One region of the Paenibacillus sp. FSL R10-2788 genome, then DNA from elsewhere that is predicted to be linked to it. Evidence: riboswitches for the same ligand, from Rfam matches in the RefSeq annotation. Region 1 holds a riboswitch; each other region holds the start of a gene.
What was found. Region 1 has a riboswitch for cyclic di-GMP ahead of NSQ50_RS20755 (thiamine pyrophosphate-binding protein). Riboswitches for the same ligand answer to the same signal wherever they lie in the genome.
Positions count from the first base shown of each region.

Region 2: another riboswitch for cyclic di-GMP. It lies ahead of NSQ50_RS01865 (anti-repressor SinI family protein); the one in region 1 lies ahead of NSQ50_RS20755 (thiamine pyrophosphate-binding protein).
Region 3: another riboswitch for cyclic di-GMP. It lies ahead of NSQ50_RS03195 (transglutaminase-like domain-containing protein); the one in region 1 lies ahead of NSQ50_RS20755 (thiamine pyrophosphate-binding protein).

Region 1 covers NZ_JBBOQA010000001.1:4,650,977-4,659,013, reverse strand. The annotation lists gene NSQ50_RS20765 (hypothetical protein) at 1-429, opposite strand, end outside; gene NSQ50_RS20760 (carboxymuconolactone decarboxylase family protein) at 542-910, opposite strand; gene NSQ50_RS20755 (thiamine pyrophosphate-binding protein) at 921-2,561, opposite strand; cyclic di-GMP riboswitch class I at 2,717-2,813, opposite strand; gene NSQ50_RS20750 (methyl-accepting chemotaxis protein) at 2,988-4,238, opposite strand; gene NSQ50_RS20745 (helix-turn-helix transcriptional regulator) at 4,360-5,316, opposite strand; gene NSQ50_RS20740 (SDR family NAD(P)-dependent oxidoreductase) at 5,476-6,309, shown strand; gene serA (phosphoglycerate dehydrogenase) at 6,664-8,037, opposite strand, start outside.
Region 2 covers NZ_JBBOQA010000001.1:417,894-425,930, reverse strand. The annotation lists gene NSQ50_RS01890 (aldo/keto reductase) at 1-432, shown strand, start outside; gene NSQ50_RS01885 (hypothetical protein) at 812-1,987, shown strand; gene sipW (signal peptidase I SipW) at 1,989-2,579, shown strand; gene NSQ50_RS01875 (TasA family protein) at 2,670-3,278, shown strand; gene NSQ50_RS01870 (helix-turn-helix domain-containing protein) at 3,448-3,777, shown strand; gene NSQ50_RS01865 (anti-repressor SinI family protein) at 3,885-4,040, opposite strand; cyclic di-GMP riboswitch class I at 4,068-4,152, opposite strand; gene NSQ50_RS01860 (2-oxoglutarate dehydrogenase E1 component) at 4,623-7,490, shown strand; gene odhB (2-oxoglutarate dehydrogenase complex dihydrolipoyllysine-residue succinyltransferase) at 7,543-8,037, shown strand, end outside.
Region 3 covers NZ_JBBOQA010000001.1:718,421-726,457, forward strand. The annotation lists gene NSQ50_RS03170 (glycosyltransferase 87 family protein) at 1-1,991, shown strand, start outside; gene NSQ50_RS03175 (phospholipid carrier-dependent glycosyltransferase) at 1,981-3,759, shown strand; gene NSQ50_RS03180 (glycosyltransferase family 2 protein) at 3,857-4,837, shown strand; gene NSQ50_RS03185 (GtrA family protein) at 4,824-5,231, shown strand; gene NSQ50_RS03190 (class D sortase) at 5,334-5,999, shown strand; cyclic di-GMP riboswitch class I at 6,113-6,195, shown strand; cyclic di-GMP riboswitch class I at 6,270-6,350, shown strand; gene NSQ50_RS03195 (transglutaminase-like domain-containing protein) at 6,364-7,173, shown strand; rRNA gene NSQ50_RS03200 (16S ribosomal RNA) at 7,541-8,037, shown strand, end outside.

The DNA of each region.
Region 1 (8,037 bases):
AGAAATGATCTCGATGTTATCGAGTCCAGCTTTACGGCCAAGACGGGAAAGCTGCATTTTGAGGATCGGGTTATTTTCAAGCGTTAGATTTACTTTTACAAATCCATCATTCTTAAACATTACAAAGCAGCTTTCTAAAAGAGGTACAACATCTGGTGCAGTTACATTTAGCTTTCTGCAGTCGATTTTTAGTTCATAGTCAGCTGGAGTAATTGGATTGATAGTTTGTTGATAAGCTTGAATAGATTTTAGACCATCTTCTTCAGAAAATGTTCCATCTAACTCAATGTTAATAACCTTGTTTGTAGTGTCTGTCTTCAAAACGAAACTTCCCATGCCTAAATCTCTCCCATAGATTGAATTTGTCCAAAACAGTTCGACTGCAATATCCAGCCATGTATATCCATTTAGCTGTTTTATAAAAGTCAAAATTCGACACTATACAGCAAGTAATGGGATATTCCGACTCTATTATAGGCATATTTTTCAAGTGTATGCAATAATAAAGTCGAATTTTGTATATTGTTGTCGAACTGTTGGGTTATTGGATTTCTTCTATGGTTGCAAGCAGGATATTAAAAGCTGTAATGATTCTAGGTGCCCCTATAACGGGTACTAAGTGTAATAGAATACCTTTAAGCTGTTCTACGGTAACTCCAACACGAAGGGCCATGACATAATGAACGCCCAACTGTTCGAATTGACCCATTGAAATTAAAGATGAAATGACTGCGATTTCCTTCCAGTCAGGGGCTATAGTATTACGTTGAAAAATATCGCCATAGGCATTCCCCATAATAAATTCAGCCAAGTCAGGGAAGTGGTCTTTAATTGGAGCTAGTGCTTTTGCGCCATAGTCTCCTGATAGATTCGTGAAGTGGTTGAGACCACTGTTGATATTTTCCTTCATGGTTAGCCTCCTAGTTTAGGTTCAAAGTACGGTGTGCAGTCGGAGGGACTTCATCACGGTCTGTTAGTAGTTCAATAACGGCAACATGGTTTAGAGCTACCGCATCTTTAATTGCAGCTGTGAATTCATCCGCATTCTCACATTTGTAGCCTTTAGCACCTAGAGATTCAGCGAATTTTACGGCGTCCATTGGTACTTCATATAGAGTTCCATCGATACGACCTGTGGTTTTCTCCATACCCTTAAGAGCCATATCTAGTTGCTTATTATTGACCACGATAAAGATGACAGGGATATCTTTGCAGACAGCGGTGTTAATCTCAGCGCCGAGCATCATGAAACAACCATCACCTGTAATGCAGAGGATAGTTTCTTCAGGAGCAGCAACTTTTGCACCAATAGCCATGCCGATCGAATTACCCATGCAAGCAAAATACGCATCAAAAACAAAGCTGCCCGGTTTCTTAACCTTGTACCATTTTGCAGCGTGGAATCCATGACTTCCATCATCAACGAAAATTGAATTATTATAAGGGATCAAATCACTTAAAGTGCTCATTACCGAAGCAAGGGAAAGATTCTTGAGGGTTGGAAGCTCTTCTGAATAATCCGCATCGGCCAAAGCCTCACGTTTGGTGATTGTGTTTGGGTCAATATGATTTAGGCAGTGCACCAAATTATCGCGCAGGTCCCCAGTGACCGGTATCGTTTTGGACAATAGTATTTTTCCGACAAAGGTTGGATCAATATCAAATTGAATTAAAGTTGCTGGATGATTCTCCCGTTTAAGATTACAGATGGTCATATCACTTAAACGTGATCCAAGCACTATAAATAAATCGCTTTTATTCAATAAATCGTCCCCGTGGGTCGAACCGCCAACGCCAATAGGACCATGATAGAGTGGGTGATCCCAGACTATAGCCCCTTTTCCACCTGGAGATGTTACTACAGGAATATTAAAAGTTTCTGCGAGTTGAACAAGCTCTTTATGTGCTCCGGAGCGGTTAATTCCTTTACCCGCAATAATCAAAGGATTCTTAGCAGCTTGAATAGCATCGATGACTCTATCGATATTAGCTTGACTAATTAGAGATTCTCTTTCTGGGATTACTATATTGCATTCTTCCAATACTTCAGTTTGTACATCAAAAGGAATACAAAGATGAACAGGACCCCGTTTGGTCAGGGCCACAGAAATCGCATGATTAAAAATAGTACCAAAGTGATCCCCACGTTCAACCAATTTACTGAACAAGGTGGCAGGTTTGAACATATCAGCTAAATCAGCCAGAAAAGAGGTGGAGTCCTGACATTGAGGAATTCCAAGCTCTGTAATGGATTGGTGGCCGGTAATAAATAGGACAGGTAGGTTGTTAGCTTTCGCATGTGCTGCTGCTGTAAGCAGGTTAGTTCCCCCAGGACCCGAAGTACCAAATGCTACGCCTAGGTTACCCGTTTTCAGCGCATACCCTGCTGCTTCGAATCCGGAGCTTGCTTCATGTCTGCCGGGAATAAATTCAATACCGTAATCCACCATCTTTAGAACTATTGGACAAATGGATTTGCCAATGATCCCAAAAGAATGGGTGACTCCAAGGTTACGTAGTGCTTCCGCCATGTAATCTGCGACTGTCTTCAAAAGAAACACCTCACAAGTTTTTTGATATATATTAGTTATTAATCTACCGAATAGATACGATAGATCAATATACTCAAAAAGTAAAAACCTGTGCTCTATAGTAAGCACAGGTTGGTGGCATAAGGCACCGCTAAGACTGAACAATAGTTCAGCCGTCCTGGTTCCTCTGCAACCTGGCAATCATGGCCTCAAACGAAAAAATGAGGCTGTAGATCCATGGTTTTGCGTCATCCTCTTTCGAGGATTTTGCCAATATTAATTTATAGTTGATAAGAATAATTTTCCTTTACAATATATTCCTCATTAATTTTTGTCAACATAATCCGCTAAAAAAACTCGAAATTTGACGAAAGTCTTGTCCAAGAGATGAAGTTTTGCCTCGCGAAAAAAACTGCCACCTAAGACTCAGCTTAGGTGGCAGTTGATAGTTTTGAACTAGAATTTAAAGATATGAATGGTTTTTTGCAGATTAAATACGGCCTGGGTCATTTTTTCCGTTTCTTCTGCAACAGACTGCAGGGCATTAATCTGTTCATTCATAGCCGCCGATACCTCTTCCGTGCCAGCAGCAGTTTCTTCGGTGATTGCTGAGATATTCTCAATTGCACTGGAAATTTTCAAGGCACTTTCTAGCATAAGATCACTCTCCGCAGAGAATGAAGAGATTTGCTCGGTAATGTACTGCACGCTTTGTACAATTTGTGCGAAAATATGGGCAGATTGAGTGATCATTTCATTCTGAACCTGCACAACCTCTTCATTGATGGCAATATTATCGATGGCTTGTTTAATATCTGACTCAATGCTGCGGACCAAGCCGAATACTTCTTTTGTGGATGCCGTAGATTCTTCAGCAAGCTTGCGAACCTCTTGAGCTACAACGGCAAAACCCCGACCATGCTCTCCGGCACGAGCAGCTTCGATGGAGGCATTCAGTGACAGCAGGTTGGTCTGCTCAGCGATCTCTGTGATGGTCTTGGTGATCATCGTAATCCCGCGGGCATTTTGTGAGAGAGCTTCAATAGTATCAGCCACTTTTTGTGTAGCCTCTATGTTTTTGCGCATGCCTTCAGCCTGTGTATCTACGGATTGGCGCCCTTGCTCAACAAGTTCTAAGGTATGTATTGAACGTCTGTTCATTTCTTTGGTGGAGTTCGTATAATTGGATACTTTGGTCTCAATGTCTTTAATGGATTCTGTCATATCAGCGATATCCGTAGATATTTCATTTGCACCAAGAGCGAGCTCAGTAGAAGAAGAGGCTACTTGTGCCATGACAATCTTCAGGTTCTGGTTCTTATCTTCGATTCCGCGGCTTGCATCCATAACTTGACGGGTGATCTGCGATGCATCGGTCAGAATCTTCTTGAGCTTATCAATCATTGTGTTAAAGGAGCGGCTTACGTCACCCATTGAGCCATTTTCGTCCGCTCTGCTAGTGAAATCGCCCTTCGAAATACTGTGAGATACATTAGCAATATCATCAAAAGATGATGTAAGCGTTCTCTCCACGAAGCGAGCAACAGGTAAAGTCAGACCTGCAAGAACAACTACTAGTATAATTCCTACGAGAAATTGACCTAGAATCATTAACGTAACTAAGACAGGAATAGCAAACAGTGCGGCAACGAGGTAACATCCGGCAACAATTCTTTGTTTTAACGGAAGTTTGTGCATCCAGCTCATTGGTAAAATGTCCCCCTTATTAAATTTTATGTAATGGTGTTATTATAGGGGATTTATAGGTCATTGGTCTATAGAGAAGTGTCATAAATCTTCTTTAAGTAGTAGATATTTAGAATTCATGTCAAAATTCCTCATATATTGTGGAAATTGTTTTAATAGCAGACTTTACCATCCCTACTAGTTCGATAGGAGCTAAAACAATAACTGAAGGAGAGAAAGAGAGTACGATACGACAGGCAGATTCTATAGCATTAAACTCGGCCTCCACGTTCATCCACCCAGTATTAGCAGAGGGTTCTACTAAAGTTATAGTTACATATCTTTCACGTTGTAATTCTTTAAGAATAGACTCATTCACCTTTAAGTTCACTACATATTTTGGCAGTGCTGCTTTAAAAGCTAAAGTCGATTGTTCCCAGTAGCTTTTTAAATCAAAAGCCTCAGGTCTGACAAATGATTCATAAGTTGCGTCAGCTTGTATTAATCTCGACACGCGAAAAGTCCGCATTTCACCCTCGGTTCGTGCCACTACATACCAAACTCCACGTTTTGCGACTAACCCGAGAGGTTCAATGAAACGCTCCTTCATCTCGTCATTCCGTGGGTAAGTGATCTTCACTTTACGGTCTTCCCAAACAGCTTCCTGCAAGACAGATAGGAACGGGTACGTCTCGTCGGAAGGGTGCCAGCTGGCACCATCAATATGAATGCGCTGGCTCAGGTAACTGGCTGGATTATTCGGCCTGGATGGGGAAGCAGCCTCCAGCTTGAGTACGGCAGAAGAAAAGTCGTTTTGTATACCCAGATCTTTTAAAATCGAGGAGTCTGCGGACAGCAGCAGAGTAGCAATCTCTGAGGGCTTCATACCCGTTAACGAGGTTCGGTATCCTTCCGTGAGCATCCAGCCCCCTTCGCGTCCCCGTTCGGCAAGAATCGGTATTCCTGCTGTACATAAGGCTTCCATATCTCTAAACACAGTTCGTTCAGACACTTCTAAGGTCTGGGCTAGCTCACGGGACGTCATCTTTCCACGATTTTGCAGCAAAAGTAAGATGGATAACAAACGATCGGCTCTCATTAAGGGAACATGCCTCCTCCTAATAAATGTTAGTCAGTTCTTAATTAATTATTATATTATATATGTCAGTTGATGTCATATTAAAGAATTATACTTATATAAGGTAAGGATTAAATATAGAACATTTAGAGAAAAACAAATGTAGAAAGGATTGAGAACATGACTTTAAAAGGAAAAGTAGCATTGGTCACCGGAGGCAGCAGAGGTGCTGGTAGAGGAATTGCATTGGAGCTGGCAAGGAAAGGTGCATTCGTTTATATTACGGGCAGAACGACAGAGGCCTCTGGCACAGGGCAAAGCAAGCGGAGCATTGATAACGTGCTTAGGGAAATAAAAGCGGAGGGAGGGTCCGGCAGCGCCATACGATGTGATCATACAAAAGATCAGGAGACAGAGACGGTCATTCGCCAGATTGCTTCAGAGCAAGGGCGGCTTGATATTTTAGTCAACAATGTATGGGGCGGCAACGATTTACTTATTGAGCAGAAGTCTTTCTGGGAGCTTCCAACAGCGCATTGGGACAATATGTTTAATGCGGGTGTGAGGGCACAGTTGGTAACAAATTATTACGCCATACCTTTAATGCGCGAGGCAAAAGCTGGCGGTCTAATCATCCACACAACCTTTTGGGATCATTACAAATATCTCGGAAACTTCTATTATGATCTTTCTAAAAATACACTTGTGCGCATGGCCTACGGGTTATCGATTGAGCTTAAAGAGGACAACATTGCAGTTATTCCTCTTACTCCGGGCTGGATGAGGACAGAGGCGGTGTTGGAGAGCATGAACACGGATGAGGAGCATTGGCATGAGGTTGAAGAATTGCAGATGACTGAATCCACAACCTATATCGGTAGGGCAGCCGCTGCTCTCGCAACCGATCCTGAGGTTATGTCTATGACCGGTCAACCGCAGCAGGTTGCTAAGCTCGCTGAAAAGTATGGATTTACCGACATCGATGGGCGGACTGTTCCCGCATTCTTAGTCTAAACAGCAAACTTGATCTGTTTGATCCCATTTCTGTGTACGAAGCAGTAAAGGACAGAGCTGATCTTAAATGCAGCATTTTCGTATATTTAGGACGCTATCGGTCCCCATAGATGCTATTGATAGGCAAAACACCTGATTTAGCTCTCTTTTTGAGGAATAGCGGCACTGGAGTCCGAAACACTGCTTCAAAGGTGAAGTTATTGCTTATAAGGCCATCTGGGTCCGTAAGTCTCCAGGGGAACTCGATTCGGTGTTGTAAATGAAGCCGAAATAGGTCGACGATCAACAACAAAAGCAGCGAAACTCCTATAAGGGGAGAGTCGCTGCTCTGTTGTTTGATTTCTATCTTATTGCTTACAGAAGAATGATTTCTTCGGCAGTGTTGATTTCTGGCAGGCCAGCAAGCTTCACAAGCACATGAGTAGGTACAGCTTTATCAACGGTCAGCAGCATGATTGCTTCGCCACCAACGATTTTACGTCCCACTTGCATGGAGGCGATATTGACATCATTTTCACCCAGCAATGTGCCCACAAGTCCGATAATCCCTGGTTTGTCGTTATGGGATACGACGATTTGATGTCCTTCAGGAGCGATATCAACTGGGAACTTGTTCACTTGAACAATTCTTTCTCCATAACCTTGCAGCAATGTTCCGGCTACGAGACGTTCTTGGTCGTGATCTGTTTTAAGGGTCACGGTAATCAGATTAGTGAACCCTTTAGTTTTGGAAGCTTTAGTTATTACTACATTAACGTCGCGTGTTTTTGCCAAGTGCATGGAGTTAACGATGTTAACATCCTCAGCGAAGTGGCGGGAGAGCACGCCTTTCACAATATAACGAGTAAGTGGTTGGGTATCGACATCTGACAGATCACCCGCATACTCAACATGGATTTCACGAATAGCACTATCTGTAATTTGGGTAACAAAGCTGCCCAGCTTCTCACCAAGTGTGAAGTAAGGCTGGAGTTTGTTCATTACGCTTGGAGCAACTGGAGGAATATTTACAGCATTGATGAACGGTTCATTACGCAGAATATGCAGTACTTGTTCCGATACATCGATCGCTACATTCTCCTGAGCTTCAATTGTAGAAGCGCCCAAGTGAGGAGTCACGATAATTTTTGGATGCGACAAGAATGGGTGATCTGCTTGTGGCGGCTCTTTTTCGAATACGTCAAATGCAGCGCCAGCAACAATACCGCTATCAATAGCTTCTACTAACGCCATTTCATCAATTACACCACCACGGGCACAGTTGATGATGCGCATTCCCTTTTTCATCACTTCAAATTGCGGGCGGGAAATCATATGGCGTGTTTCCGGAGTAAGTGGAGTGTGCACAGTAATGAAGTCTGCTCCGCGGACTACATCGTCAACGGAAGCTAATTTTACTTCCAGTTTCTCAGCACGCTCAGCAGTTAAGAAAGGATCAAAAGCAAGGATTTCCATGCCGAAAGCTTTGGCACGTTTAGCCACTTCGCTACCGATTCTGCCCATTCCCAGTACACCTAAAGTTTTGCCGCGAAGCTCTACACCCACGAAGGTTTTTCTATCCCAGGTTCCACCAATTGTTTTTGCATAAGCTTGTGGAATGTGACGGGCCAGTGCCATCATCATTGCAAAAGCATGCTCACAAGTTGTAATGGTATTTCCATCAGGAGCGTTGATAACAACAACCCCACGTTGAGTAGCAGCTTCCAGCTTGATATTATCTACACCCAC
Region 2 (8,037 bases), 4.2 Mb from region 1:
ATCGTAAACCAGCTGCATATGAGCTTGGCTAAGATCAGCTGGGTGGATGCTGGAATCAGTGTAAATCGTGAACCCTGGAAGGATATTATCTTTCCTGAGGGAACCCTTGAACATTGTCGAATGGAGAACATTCAGCTTCAAGCCTGGGGGCCACTCGCCCAAGGTCTATTTAGCGGGCGTTCATTAGAGGATCAACCGGAGAATATCGTCCAAACAGCAGCTATGGTCCAACAGCTTGCAGATGAAAAAGGAACAACACCCGAAGCTATTGTATTGGCTTGGCTAATGACACATCCAGCTGCCATTCAGCCTGTTATTGGAACTGTGAATCCGAAGCGTATTACTGCCTGTGCCGATGCGGACAAGCTGGAGCTTAGCCGTAAGGAATGGTACGACCTGTATGTTAGTTCACGTGGTTCAAAACTTCCGTAACATATACATTTATATTCTCAACTTCATTACTCCACTTATACCCGGCTCGCGTTTTTACTGCGAGCCGGGTATTTTTATGCGAATCACCCTAATAGATCGTTCTTTATTGCGAATATATTTAGTAATCGAGCGATAAATGGAGTTATTTAGAGATAAATTATCATTTTTGTTCTTTATAGAGTACAAATGCGCGTTATTGGCAGTTTTCTTTTTGTTTTATTCCATGTATGATTCATTACAGAAGTTGTTCTTAATAAAGAACGATAATAACGAACCAAAGAAACAGACATTGAGGGGAGGTATTCCTCTGAGACCCAGATCAGCAAGGAGAAGACCTAGAAGAAACAGGAAAATTGGTTTACGTATACTGCAATCAGGAATGGCTGTCTCCGTCTTATTTCTATATACCTCGCAGCAAGTTGGTGGTACCTATGGAGGCTTTGGAGCTGCTGCGCAAACCACTAGCACGATTAGCTTTTGCGAAGTATTTCCGAATTCGATCAAGGCACTGCTTACAGAGTTCAAAGAACATGTTAATCGAGCGCTCACTTTAAAAGAATCACTACAACCCTTTTCCTCATCAGCTAACTACTCGGACGTTTCGGGAATAGAAGGGATGTCGCTGGAAGAGCTTGATGTCGCTGCACAAGAGATTTCTTCGCAAATAGCGGCGCTTCAATCCCAAATAGATAGCGTTAACGAGCAACTGGCGGCTAACAGCCAAATTTGGAATCAAATCCACAATGAGCTAAGTGCAGCAGCAGCCTTACTCTTCCAGATAGGAGGATATATGACTTCTCTAGATTCAAACTGTCTAGAAATCAAGGATGAGCAATTTTTCAGAGATTTACAAAGCAGCCTGAATCAAAGTGGTGTGATCTCGGAATCCTTGAATGCTTCCTTAAATGGAGTTATTAGTTACCTAACCTCCATACACGATGTCGGTCTTCCATTCGCTTCGGTAGTTACCAGTGATGTTTATGGACAACTTGAATTACGCGAAGGAGAGTTCCCACAGCCACTGCCATTCCTGATTACCTTCACTCAACCAGATGGCGTGATCTCTAGCGACCTCACCTCCACTTATGAAGCTCTAAATACCGAATTGACTAACCTTAAAGAATCGGCAACCTCAGGTATCACTACCCTTCAAGATAAACTCCAAATGATCAGTCAGACTCGCGAGCAAAAACTAGAAGAGCTTGAAAAAGCTCGGCTAGAAGAAGAGCAAGCAAAGAAAGAAGAAGAAGCGAAGAAGGAAGAAGAACGTTTGGCTGAGGAGAACAAGCAACAAGAAGCCGAGGATAAAGCGAAAGCTGAGGCAACCCCTCCAACGTCAGGTGAAGCTGCTCCGGAAGCCCCAAATAAAGAACAACCTGAAGCCCCAGCCACTGACCCGGTTAAGCCGGAAATTGGTGAAGAGCTCACAATTCCAAAAGATGTTCCTCAGCAAGAGGCTCCACAAGAGACGCCAAAGGCGGAAGACAGTACGACTACCCCGCCGGTAGCAACCCAAGCTCCTTCGGACCCTCAACCTGAGAAAGGTGGAGAATAAGATGCGAATTAAAAAAATTATCAATAATACCTTATCGAGCTTAATGCTTGTGATCTTTATTCTGCTGGTGGCAGCCGTAGTGTTATCCAAGGCCTCCGGTGGTGAACCTGCTTTCTTCGGATATGAGATCAAAACCGTACTCTCAGGATCGATGGAACCAGGAATTCAGACAGGCTCAATTGTCGCATTAAAACCCGGAGGGGATATGAATCGTTTCAAACCAGGCGATGTCATCACCTTTAGGAACGAAGATAATCTGCTCATTACTCACCGGATTGTAGAAGCGACCGTCAATAACGCTACTGGTGAAGCTGTTTATCGCACTAAAGGCGATAACAACGACGCACCCGACATGAACCCTACCAGTTCTGCGAATGTTGTAGCTCAGTATACCGGGGTCACTGTACCCTATGTCGGTTACGCTATGAATTTCGCGGTTTCCAAAGCTGGAAGTGTAGTCCTCATGATCGTGCCTGGCTTGATGCTTCTGCTCTATGCTCTGTATACCTCTTGGAAGGCTGTAGCTGCATTAGAAAAGAAAAATGCTGCCCTACTGCCAGCCTCACCGTCCCCAACAGAAACACAGCCCTAAGTTGATTGTCCACTTCCGCTTACGAACCGGAAGATACAATATATAAATTTTATAAAAAATTCAAACACAAATTTGAGGAGGAATTTTATTATGGGTATCAAGAAAACATTGGGTCTTGGCGTAGCATCTGCAGCACTGGGTTTATCATTAATCGGCGGAGGAACCTTCGCATACTTTAGCGACACTGCGCAAAGCACAGCTACATTCGCAGCGGGTACACTCGATCTGAACTCCGACCCTTCTGTCATCGTTAATATTCCTAACCTGAAACCAGGTGATACTGTAACTAAATCCTTCAAATTGAAAAACGATGGTTCGCTCGATATCGGATCTATCATTCTGAATACATCGACTCAAATCACGGATGCTAAAGGAGATAACTACCTGGATTTAGCCGAGTTCATTAAAGTTAAATTCCTTAGAAATAATGATAAAGGAGTACCTATCGTCTCTCCTGAAAATGTAGTTTATGAGACTACACTTGCTGCTTTAAAAAGTCAGCATCCGGATCTCGTAAAAAATACAGGTTGGGATCAACTCTTTACCGAAGCATCCGGTATTAAAGCCGGTACCAATGACAGCTTCTCCGTCCAATTCGAATTTGTGGAAAATAACCAAGATCAAAATATTTTCCAAGGCGATAGCTTAACACTGACTTGGGATTTCGTAGCTAAACAAGGTGCGAAAAAAGACTACTAAGATCAATAAAGTAATTTAATAAAATACTCGAAGAGCAGCAGATCCTGAATCCGGCCACGGATAAGCAGATTGCTGCTCTTCTCTTTACAATAAACTTTGTCCGATTTATTGATATTTGCTATACTAATAACAAAAATTACGGAGGGGCGTCAGCATAGTGCCACAGAATATGGGCCAACGTATCCAGCAGCTCCGCCTAGACAAGGGTTTCTCCCTATCTGAGCTTGCGGACAGAGCAGATGTGGCTAAGTCGTATCTTAGCAACGTGGAGAGAAACATCCAATCCAATCCATCCATCCAGTTTATCGAAAAGATCGCTGACGCGCTTCAGGTATCCATTCATGCCCTACTCTATGGAGAACCAAATGATGCAGAGGAATCACATTTAGATTCGGAATGGTTCCGATTGGTGCAGGAAGCTATGGACTCAGGCATTAGCAAACGCGAATTCAAAGAATTTCTGGACTATCAGAAATGGAAGCTCGATCAAAAGGATTAATACTTCCTACTAATCTGGTACGATCCTCTCTTCTACTAAATCATATCGAAAAAGGACACAGCGAAGAACCGCTGTGCCCTTTTTCGATATGTAACCCCTCTAATGTATTACTGCACGATCTGCACAGTTTTCTCATGAAAGAACTGGCGGATTTCATCTGCCTTAATGCCAGCCTTCTTAGCTGCTAATAATAAATGTACCCACTCTTGATCCAGATCAATAAACTGCTGTTCTCTGTTGCTACCCTGGTTGGACTTTTCCAAAAAATCTCCCCCTAAGATTTTACGTCCCCAGGCAATCCGGCTGTCATAGTATCTCTACCTTAGACCCGCGACTTTGTGCCCCTTCCTTTCGGCAAGTTTACCTTTTACTGGACCCTTTTCACGAAAGGATCTGCTTAAAAAACTATAAAATTACTATCTGCAATAACATTATACAAAAAGAAAGCGGAAAAGTGTGTCGATTCCTGGTTACTTTCTATTTTAAAAACGAAAAATAAAAGATTTTTTTTCAAAGATCTTGTCCGATTATCACGATACTCGTCCGTTACATAAAATAAATTGTACTAGCAAAATAAATATTTACTGACCTAATAGTTAAAAATAAGGATAATAGAATCATTTTAATAGGCCTTTAGAATGGGTAATGAGAAGAAACACCCTTCTTTTCATTAGAACAAGCTAACCTATACCATTTTGCGAACGTATTGGACGAAAGAATGAATTGATTACAGTGGCTGAAAGTAGCACAATAAGATGAGAAATGAAACCGCAATCATCACAGCTCCAGTAAGCGTTGACACAAAATGTCACGTATGGAGTTCATCCGTTAAGGAGGATGTATTCATGGCAGCCAAAGAGCCCTATAACGAATCCATTTGGAGTAAGTATTACGGACCCAATTTAGGCTACATTCAAGAAAGATATGAACAGTTTGTGAAAGATCCCTCCACCGTAGAAAATAATTATCGCGAGCTTTTTACAAATTCGGGACCCCCTCCCCTAACTCCGGATAGCGAACCGGCTCCTCAGCCGCGCATCTCGGGAGACACCGAATGGCTTAGAAAAGCAGTAAGAGCTTCCAAGCTAATCGCCAATATTCGTATATATGGCCATATGGCCGCTGAAATTGATCCGCTGGTACGCGATCAGAATCCCATGGCAAAATATCTTGAGCCTGAAACCTATGGGCTGACCCGCGAAGACCTGATTGCACTGCCTGCCACGCTTATATGGGAAAATGCGCCGAATGATGTGCATACCGGGTGGGATGCCGTGCAACGTATGCGTCAGGCATACACCAAGACTATCGCCTATGAATTCGGGCATGTGCATGAAGAAAAAGAACTGCAATGGCTAAATAGACAGGCAGAATCCACCAGCTCACCAGCACCCCTGAATAATACAGAACGCAAAGAGCTCCTGAACCGCCTGATTCAGGTAGAGCAATTTGAAACCTTCCTCCACAAGACTTTTGTAGGTCAGAAGCGTTTCAGTCTTGAAGGCAATGATGCTCTTGTGCCGATGTTAGACGAAATCGTACGCGCTGCTGCACATGACGGTGCAGAGCATATTTTGATGGGCATGGCGCATCGCGGTCGCCTCAACGTCCTTGCACATATTTTGGGCAAACCTTATGATATCATATTTTCAGAGTTTCATCATTCTCCGAACAAGGAGCTTTTCCCTTCCGAAGGCTCCACAGGCATTAACTATGGCTGGACAGGTGATGTGAAATACCATCTCGGTGCAGACCGTGCTGTCCGTGAAGGAGAAACCGTACGCACAAGAATAACACTAGCGAATAACCCAAGTCACTTGGAATTCGTCAATCCTGTCGTGGAAGGTTTCACTCGTGCCGCACAAGAAGACCGGAGCACTGCAGGACTGCCGAAGATTGATACCAGTAAAGCTATGGCGGTGCTGATGCATGGTGATGCTGCTTTTCCAGGTGAAGGAATTGTTGCAGAAACGCTTAATATCGGCAAACTTCAAGGTTATCAAAATGGTGGGACGATCCATATCATTGTTAATAACCGAATTGGTTTTACGACTGAAAGTGAAGATTCCCGTTCTACGCATTATGCGAGTGACATTGCCAAAGGGTATGAAATCCCGATAGTCCATGTCAACGCTGATGACCCAGAGGCCTGCGTAGCAGCCGTACGTTTAGCTAGCGCATACCGCCATCAATTCAAAAAAGATTTCGTAATTGATCTCATCGGCTACCGCCGTCATGGTCACAACGAAATGGATGATCCTGAAACCACACAACCTATTGTCTACGGCAAGGTTCGCAATCATCCGACCGTCTACAAGGTTTATGCAGAGAGACTGAAAAACGAAAAGGTTCTTACCGCCGAAGACGTACAAAAGATGAATGCTGAAGCAGAAAGCGTATTGCAGCGTGCGTACGATAATATGAAGGAAGGCAATCATAAGAAAAAAGAACCCAAAGCCTTCATTCCTCTACAAACGGACCGCGCAGCGGCAAACACTACAGCGGTATCCATCTCCAGCCTGCAGGAGATCAATCGTGAACTGTTGACGGTTCCAGCTGGATTCCAGGTTTATCCGAAGCTGGAGCGCATTTTACAACGTCGTAAAGATGCACTGAATGAGGGTGAAAAGGTCGACTGGGCACTGGCTGAAACGTTAGCCTTCGCTACCATTTTGAAAAATGGGACGCCCATCCGACTGAGCGGTCAAGATGCCCAACGCGGAACCTTCGCACATCGCCATCTGGTGCTGCACGACAGTAAAACAGGAGATTTATTCTCTCCGCTACATCAGCTAAGCGATTCCCGTGCCTCCTTTGGCGTATACAACAGTCCATTGTCAGAGGCATCAGTATTAGGCTTTGAATATGGTTATAATGTGTTTGCACCGGAAACCTTCGTAATCTGGGAAGCACAGTATGGTGATTTCGCCAATGCGGGTCAGGTTATTTTTGACCAGTTCATTGCGGCTGGACGCGCCAAATGGACACAGCGCAGCAATCTCGTCATCATGCTGCCGCATGGCTACGAAGGACAGGGACCTGAGCACTCCAGCGGTAGGCTGGAACGGTTCTTGCAGCTATCCGCTGAGGAGAACTGGACAGTCGCTAATCTGACTACCGCTTCGCAATATTTCCATCTGCTGCGGCGCCAAGCAGCGTTATGCGGGCAGGAAGATGCTAAACCGCTAGTCATTATGACGCCGAAAAGTCTCATTCGTAATACGCGCAGCACTTCTGCCGGAACCGAGCTGGCTTCAGGACAATTCAAGCCTGTATTAGCTGAATCTTTGCTTGGCCAGAAACCAAGTGAAGTTAAACGGCTCGTAGTCTGCAGCGGTAAAGTCGCTATCGACATCCAAACAGAACTGGAAGCAGCACCTGATAAGGATTGGTCATGGCTGCATGTTCTTCGCCTAGAGCAGCTTTATCCGTTCCCGGAACAGGAGCTAAGCGAACATTTAAACTCCCTCAGCTCCCTCCAGGAAATTGTCTGGGTGCAAGAAGAGCCGAAGAATATGGGCGGCTGGAGCTATAGCGAGCCTCGGTTACGGGCCATCGCACCGAAGAATGCCGGCGTAAGATATATCGGCCGTCCGGAACGTTCCAGCCCGGCCAGTGGTTATGCAGATGTTCATAGCTTCGAACAACGGAGAATTGTAACAGAAGCCCTAAAATCAAATTCGAACGTACAAGCGGCTGTACCGTCCTCTTAAGAGGACGGTATCACAATAGCGTAAACCATTATGTTTGGGGAGGAAACGGCCTGTGTCAGAAATCTTAGTACCCGATCTGGGAGAATCCATATCCGAAGGAACCATCTACAAATGGCTGGTTAAAGAAGGCGACACGGTAGGTCAAGGCGATGTGCTCGCTGAGCTGGAAACGGATAAAGTGAATCTGGAAATTAGTGCAGAGGTGGAGGGTGTCATCTCCACCATCCTGCGTCAAGCGGGCGAGAACGTAGCCGTTGGCGAAGCCATCGGCATCATTGGAGCCGCAAGCGGCAGTACGCCGCAGGCCGCTGAAAGCGAAGCCGAAGCGCCTAAAGCGGCTCCGGCAGGCGGCAACGCAGTAGCAGCCGCCGCGCCTGTAGCCGCGCCCGAAGTGCCTGCAGCAGGTGGCGACAGCCACGCTGCATTGGCATCGCCGGGCGCACGCAAGCTGGCACGGGAGCGCGGCATCGACCTCGGCGAGGTTAGCGCCCGTGATCCTATCGGCCGGATTGGTCAGGCCGATGTGTCCGGTCATGGTGCGGCAGCG
Region 3 (8,037 bases), 3.9 Mb from region 1:
TAACAAGCATTTATGCAGAGGGGAATCTATTGCAGAACCCTGGCTTTGAGGAGGGGGGAGATGATGCGCCTTCTAACTGGACTAAGGATATGTGGATTTCAGGAGACAACTCAGGCCTACTTTCAATCCAATCGGAGGAAGTTCATTCCGGCAGCAAGGCGGCAGTCATTGAGAATATCGAACCCAATCATTTGAAATGGGTGCAGACGATTGAGGCTACGCCGAATAGTTATTATAGAATCTCTGGATGGATCAAAGTAGTAAGTACAGCAGGCGAGGGAATAGGCGCCAACATTCTTGCCGTTGGAGTAGGCGGGGGGTATCCCAGCGTAACTGATACGGCAGGTGAATGGCAGTATCTTGAATATATCGGCCAGACAGGACCGGAGCAGAAGTCATTTGGCATAGGCGCAAGTCTGGGCGGCTACTCTAGCTTAATTCAAGGTAAGGCTTATTTTGATGATTTTGCTGTAGAAAAATTAGACGCGGCTCCCGAAGGGGCTAACGTCATTTCGCTGGATAGTGCAGCGGTTAGTCCAGATGCAGGCGACAAAAAGGCAGACACTCCACATAAAGTATCTCCAACTAAGATGTTGCTGATCTCAGCGCTGTTTAGTGTGTTTTTTGCAGTGCTTTATACTAAAGCATTCCGTAGTGAGAAGCTTATGAAGCAGCCTGAGAATATTTATTCCAAATGGCTGAGTATTGCCATCGGAGTTGCTTTTATCCTGAGGGTGTGGATTGGTCTTACCGCGCAAGGATATCAGAATGATATGAATACCTTTATTTCTTGGGGACAGCGTATGGTGGATTTAGGTCCAGGCAAATTTTATGAAGAAGGTTATTTTGCCGATTATCCTCCAGGCTATTTGTACATATTGTACGTGCTTAGCGCCATACGTGGCGTTTTAGGATTCACTCAGGGCTCAGGTGGAGAAAATTTACTCTTCAAGCTCCCTGCGATTCTTTCTGATTTGGTGCTCGGCTACTTCATTTATCAAATGTCACGCAAAAAACTCGGCACCGGAATAGCTTTCGGCTTAATGTTGTTGTTTCTGTTTAATCCAGCGGTACTTATTAATTCAGCGGCTTGGGGACAAGCGGATTCATTCTTTTTGATCTTCCTGCTGCTCAGTATCCATGGCGCTGCGAACAAAAAGTTTGTTCGCTCCGCAATTTTGTTTGCCTTAGCGACGCTAATTAAACCGCAAGCGTTGATATTCACGCCGGTATTGTTGTTTGCTTTTTATCATCACCGCGCTTGGAAGCAGCTTGGATTCGGAGCTTTGTATGGATTAGGGATCTTCGGATTGCTTGCGGCACCATTTTTCTGGAATAACGGAGGTCTGATAGGGATTATTGATCTTTACAAGAGTACGTTATCTTCCTATCCGTATTCTTCAGTGAATGCATTTAATCTGTATGCACTGACTGATCCGATGTGGTCATCCCTTGATCTAACCTGGCTTGGCATTCCATACCGTGTATGGGGCTTCATATTTATTTTAGTGGCTGTAGCTGTTGCGGCATTTTATTCCTTTAAAAAGGATCGCTTGGACCTGACCAAATCCTATTTTATCGGCATGGTGCTTATAGTAGTGGTCTTTGTGCTTGGCACCAAAATGCATGAACGTTATATGTTCCCTGCTCTTATTCTTTGTTTGTTTACTTATATAGAAAGTCGGGACCGCCGCTTTTTATCGCTATTTCTCGGATTCAGCTTAACGCAATACATCAATGTGGCGTACACCTTATCCCACCTGAATGCAGATGTTAGCCCGGGTGCAGACGGAATCGTATTAGTGACTGCTATAGCTAATCTAGCATTACTGCTTTATATGCTGAATATCGGTTACGATGTGTATGTCCGCAAGGGTATAAAACCTCTTCCAGCACCAATTACACTGGAAGAACAATATGAAGAAGATTTGAGAGTTGTCGGGCAAATTAAACCGCATCAGAAGGGAGGGCGATCTAACGATGAAGTTTAAGCGTATAGATTGGATATGCCTAATAGCTATTACGGCCGTTTACGCAGCGCTTGCTTTATATAATCTTGGCTCTACTAAATCTCCAGAGACTTTATGGGAGCCTGCTGCCAGTGGTGAAAGCTTCTATGTAGATTTGGGACAGAGTAAACCATTGGAACGGGTCAATATCTTTGGTGGCGTGGGCACGGGTAAGTTCAAGCTGGAATTCAGCGACAATCCTGAGGTCTGGAGCAGTCCGATGGATGTCAGTGAGGATGTCGGGAATGTCTTCATCTGGAAAAGCCAACCCCTGAACGTTACTGCGAGATATGTGAAGTTTACAGTTACCTCTCCAGGGTTCACTTTGAACGAAATGGCCTTTTATGAGCAGGGGGGAGAAAGAATACCCCTTCCTATTGCTGGTGTGACACCGGATGCTAACGCAGTTCCTAAAAGAGGAGCAGCGGCCAATCTTTTTGACGAGCAGTCGCTCATTCCGGAATATTCTAACTTTATGAATAGCACTTATTTTGACGAGATCTATCATGCGCGAACAGCTTATGAATATACACACGGGATTGTGCCTTACGAGAATACGCATCCACCGCTTGGTAAGTTGTTAATTGCCATAGGGATGGAGCTGTTCGGGGTCAATCCATTCGGCTGGCGTATTATCGGAACCTTGTTCGGAGTTGCCATGTTACCTCTCATATATGTAATGGCGCTGCGTTTGTTTAAGAAAAGCAAATACGCGGCCCTCGCGGCAGGATTGTTTGCACTGGATTTCATGCATTTCACACAGACAAGAATCTCCACGATTGACGTATACGGAGTATTCTTCATTATGTTGATGTTCTATTTTATGCAGCGGTATTACACAATGAATTTCTACAAGCAGCCTTTAAGAAAAACATTAATTCCGTTATTCTGGTCTGGCTTATTCTTCGGAATCGGCGTAGCTTCGAAATGGATTGTGCTCTATGGAGGAGCAGGGCTGGCCATTATGCTGGCTATCTCCCTTTTTGAACGCTACAGAGAATACCAAGCCTCCGGACGCCTGCTGGCCGAGGGGAAGATTAAAGACAAGGAATTGCTGGGCACCTGTCGTGAAGCGGTAGATTCTTTTTGGAAAAAGACTATTATTACGTTGGCTAGTTGTATCGGGTTCTTTGTAATTATTCCAGTAATTATTTATAGCTTATCTTTTGTGCCAGGGTTATCTGCATCAGCAGAGGGCTTCACTATTAAAGGGTTGATTGATTCCCAAAAGAATATGTACAACTATCACAGTCAGCTTGTAGCTACACATCCCTTTGCTTCCTCATGGTGGCAATGGCCGTTTATGAAGAGACCGGTCTGGTTCTTTAGCGGCGGTGAAGGTTTGCCGGAAGGTCAGGTCAGCAGTATAGTGACTATGGGGAATCCTCTTATCTGGTGGACGGGTATTTTTGCGATGCTGGCAACGCTGTGGATTACGCTGAAACGTAAAGATAAGAACCTCTACATGATCTGGATCGCCTTCTTCTCGCAATATGTTCCGTGGATGCTTGTCCCAAGAGAAACATTTATTTACCATTATTTTGCTATGGTACCATTTATGATTCTTGGTATTGTATATATAATGAAGTTGCTGGATAGTAAATTCCCTGAGGCCCGTTACGTACAGTATGTCTATGTAGCCGTTGCTTTGCTGCTCTTTATCGCTTTCTACCCGGTACTGTCAGGGATGCAGGTCAGTGGAGATTACGTGAAAGATATGCTGCGTTGGTTCCCTACTTGGGTTTTCTAGGATTTAATAAAAATCTATAAAATAAGTTTATGCATGCAGCGTTATTATGAAGTGTAGATGGATGTAACGCTCCAAAAAGCTTGTAGGAGGAATAAAGGTGAAAGCCAGATATAGTGTGATTGTACCCATGTTCAATGAGGAGCAAGTAATTAGCCATACTTATGAACGTTTGAAAAAAGTAATGGACGAGTGCGGCGATACTTATGAGCTGGTCTTCGTCAATGACGGCAGTCGTGATCGTTCCGCCCAGATGATTCGGGAGATCTGTGAACGAGACGAGCATGTCAAGCTGATTGACTTCTCGCGTAATTTCGGACATCAGGTAGCGATTACAGCTGGCATGGACTATGCCGAAGGTCAAGCGGTTGTTGTTATTGACGCTGATCTTCAGGATCCTCCGGAGGTCATTTTGCAAATGATCGAGAAGTGGAAAGAGGGCTACGACGTTGTATATGCGAAACGCCTGAAGCGCCACGGAGAAACGATGTTCAAAAAGGTCACCGCGAAGCTTTTTTACCGCCTGCTCAGCAGTATGACAAGTGTGGATATTCCTACGGATACAGGCGATTTCCGTCTTATTGACCGTAAGGTATGTGATGTCCTGCGGGGACTTAAAGAAAAGAACCGCTATGTCCGAGGTTTGGTGAGCTGGGTTGGCTTCAAGCAGACTATGGTGGAATATGAACGGGAAGAACGTTTTGCCGGAGAAACCAAATATCCGCTGAAGAAAATGATTCGTTTTGCGTTAGATGGCATCACCTCTTTTTCACATAAGCCGCTTAAGATTGCTACGTATATTGGATTCTTCCTTTCATTCTCTAGCTTTCTCTATTTATTTTTCGTCTTGTTTCAAAAGATATTTTTCACCTCCTGGACGGTTCCGGGCTGGGCTTCCATTGTAGGCGTCAATCTGCTCTTTAACGGTATCGTTCTGATGCTGTTAGGTGTGATTGGGGAGTATATCGGACGGATTTATGACGAGTCTAAAGATAGACCGCTATACATTGTTAGTGAGACTAAAGGCTACCAGAACGAAGAACAACTGGACCGCCGGAAGGACCACAATGATGTCAGATAAGAACTTGCGTGCTGCATTCATACAGTTCCTTAAATTTAATGCCGTAGGTTTGCTCAATACGCTTATTGATTTTGTGATTTTCACATTGTTGAATTCACTAGGGATGGTATACGCATTGGCGCAGGTGATCTCCTATAGTGCAGGTACGGCGAATAGCTTTATTTTGAATAAAAAAGTAACCTTTCGTGATCGCAACCGGGGGAATAAAGAAGGCTTCGACCGCGTGCAGCTGGTCAAGTTTATCGTGCTGAATCTGGTAGTGCTCGGAATATCACTGCTGCTAATGCATCTGTTGACAGACAGACTAGGTATTCAAGTCTTGATCTCAAAGGTGCTGGTTACATTTATCACGGTGATCATCAATTTCTTTGGAAGTCGTAAATGGGTATTTTAAACATTAATTTCAGGCAGAAGGAGTTGCTATGCTTAAAGGCAAGTAGCTGTTTCTGCTTGATTTGTATATAACCATAGAAACAATATACGGAGGTGAATAACATTGCGTAAATTCTCCTATCTACTCATACTGGCTGGGATACTTATCATGTTATATCCGACAGCTAACGAATGGTACAACGACAGGCAGCAGGAGAAGTTATTAGAAACGGCTGAACTAAGCACTGCCGATAGTACTCCCCAGCCAGATTTGAAGAGCAGGTATGCTGAAGTTACTCAGCTGTTAGCAGAGGAATCGGTTCTGGATGCTCAGGCACAGCCCCAACCCCAAGAGACAGAAAAGCCTGAACCGGAGATTGAGGTCGGTGGCAAAGTAATCGCACTAATTGAAATCGGTAAGATTGATTTGAAGCTGCCTGTATTAGAAGGGGCTACAAAAGCTAATATGAAACATGCTGCAGCCCATATGAAAGAAACGGCACCCCTTGGAGAGATCGGAAATGCTGCAATCGCGGCGCATCGGGCTAGAACTACGGGGCGTTTGTTTAACAGATTGAATGAGGTTGTTGTGGGGGATGTTATCACGGTAAAGACTAGTGATCAGGTGTTTAACTATGAGGTATACGATATTTCTGTTGTAGATCCGAGTGATGTCTCCGTTCTTGACGGGAATGACAAGGATAAGATTCTTACTCTGATTACATGTGATCCGCTAGTGAATCCAACGCATCGGCTGATTGTTCATGCCAAATTAACAAAAGGAGAATAGTGAATGACAAGAAAACACAAATACCGGGAGATATTTATAAAATAATGGGTAATCTAGTAAATTAGGTCTTGTTCACAACTATAAATATGATAGTATTATACTATGAAAGCTAAACACGATAACGGCAAACCTTCCGAAAGGTAGGGACGCAAAGCTAAAGGGCCTTTTCCCGAAAGGATGGCAGCCAGCTACCGAATGAAGAGGCTTTTTTTGTTTGTTTCAAATGGATTCTATCAATTATATCTAGTAAAGCTAGAACAGATAGAGCTTATACGATAACGGCAAACCTATCGAAAGGTAGGGACGCAAAGCTAAAGGGCCTTCCCGAAAGGATGGCAGCCAGCTACCGAAAGGAGTTTTATCCGTGAAAAAGGTTTATTTTATGCTGGTGGCGTTATTCGTCCTAATGACTTCAGTTCCGATAAGTACAGCTCAAGCTGCAAGTGCAGATGCCAGCTGGCTGATTACATCCAAAGTGGCTCAAGGTGTTATTGGTATTAACTATGATATTCCGAAAGATAAAAGAATCAAACTCATGATCACCAAAGATAACAGCAGCTATACATATAACTTGTATGCTTCTGGACAAGCTGAGGACTTCCCTTTGCAACAAGGAAATGGGACTTATAAGGTTTCTGTTCTGGAGAATACAACCGGCAATAAATATAAAGCGTTATATTCCGAAGTAGTAGACGTAACCATGAGTGACTCGAATTCCGTATATTTGGGCTCCGTACAGAATGTGAAATGGAGTTCTTCTGATAAAGCGATTGTCAAAGCTAAACAATTAGTACAAGGCAAAACAACAGACGAAGAGAAAGTTAAAGCGATCTATAACTATGTAGTTGCGAATGTACAATATGATTACTCTCTTGCTAATAGTGTAACTACTGATTATATTCCAAGCATCGATAAGACATTGACTACTAAAAAAGGGATTTGCTATGATTACGCTTCTCTTTTTGCCGCAATGCTGCGGAGTGTAGATGTTCCTGCTAAGTTGGTAATGGGGAATACAAGCTACGTTACGCAATATCATGCCTGGAACGAAGTGTTGCTTAATGGGAAGTGGGTTACCATTGATACTACAGTGGATGCAGGACTTGCAAAGAGTGATAAGAAAACCGATTTAATTAAAGCCTCAAGCAAATATACTGCGGCAAAATACTATTAAATTCGTTGCTATAAACATAACTCTATTAAATAAACAACTAGCTTAATTATTAAGCTAGTTGTTTATTTTTATATTAGGGGTTGCTTTTCTATTAATAGTTGGGGTATTATAGGTAAGCGTTGTTAGACAGCGTACAGGCGATACAAACGAGGCTGATAAAAAGCTTCGAAAAATAAAGCTTGCATTTCTGAAAACAACATGATATATTATAAGAGTTGCTGCTGAGACATTAAACGGCGTCAACGAGAACTTGATCTTTGAAAACTGAACAACGAGTGAGTAGGAAATCACGTAAGTGATATCCAAAATTAGAGAATTAATTTTCTCGTCAGATGTTTCAAAATGAGCATATCGCTCTTTTCAATACTAATTGGAGAGTTTGATCCTGGCTCAGGACGAACGCTGGCGGCGTGCCTAATACATGCAAGTCGAGCGGAGTTATTTTGAAAGCTTGCTTTCAAAATAACTTAGCGGCGGACGGGTGAGTAACACGTAGGCAACCTGCCCTTCAGACTGGGATAACTACCGGAAACGGTAGCTAATACCGGATAATTTCTTTTTTCTCCTGAGAGAAGAATGAAAGACGGAGCAATCTGTCACTGAGGGATGGGCCTGCGGCGCATTAGCTAGTTGGTGGGGTAACGGCCCACCAAGGCGACGATGCGTAGCCGACCTGAGAGGGTGAACGGCCACACTGGGACTGAGACACGGCCCAGACTCCTACGGGAGGCAGCAGTAGGGAATCTTCCGCAATGGGCGAAAGCCTGACGGAGCAACGCCGCGTGAGTGATGAAGGTTTTCGGATCGTAAAGCTCTGTTGCCAGGGAAGAACGTCCGGTAGAGTAACTGCTACCGGAGTGACGG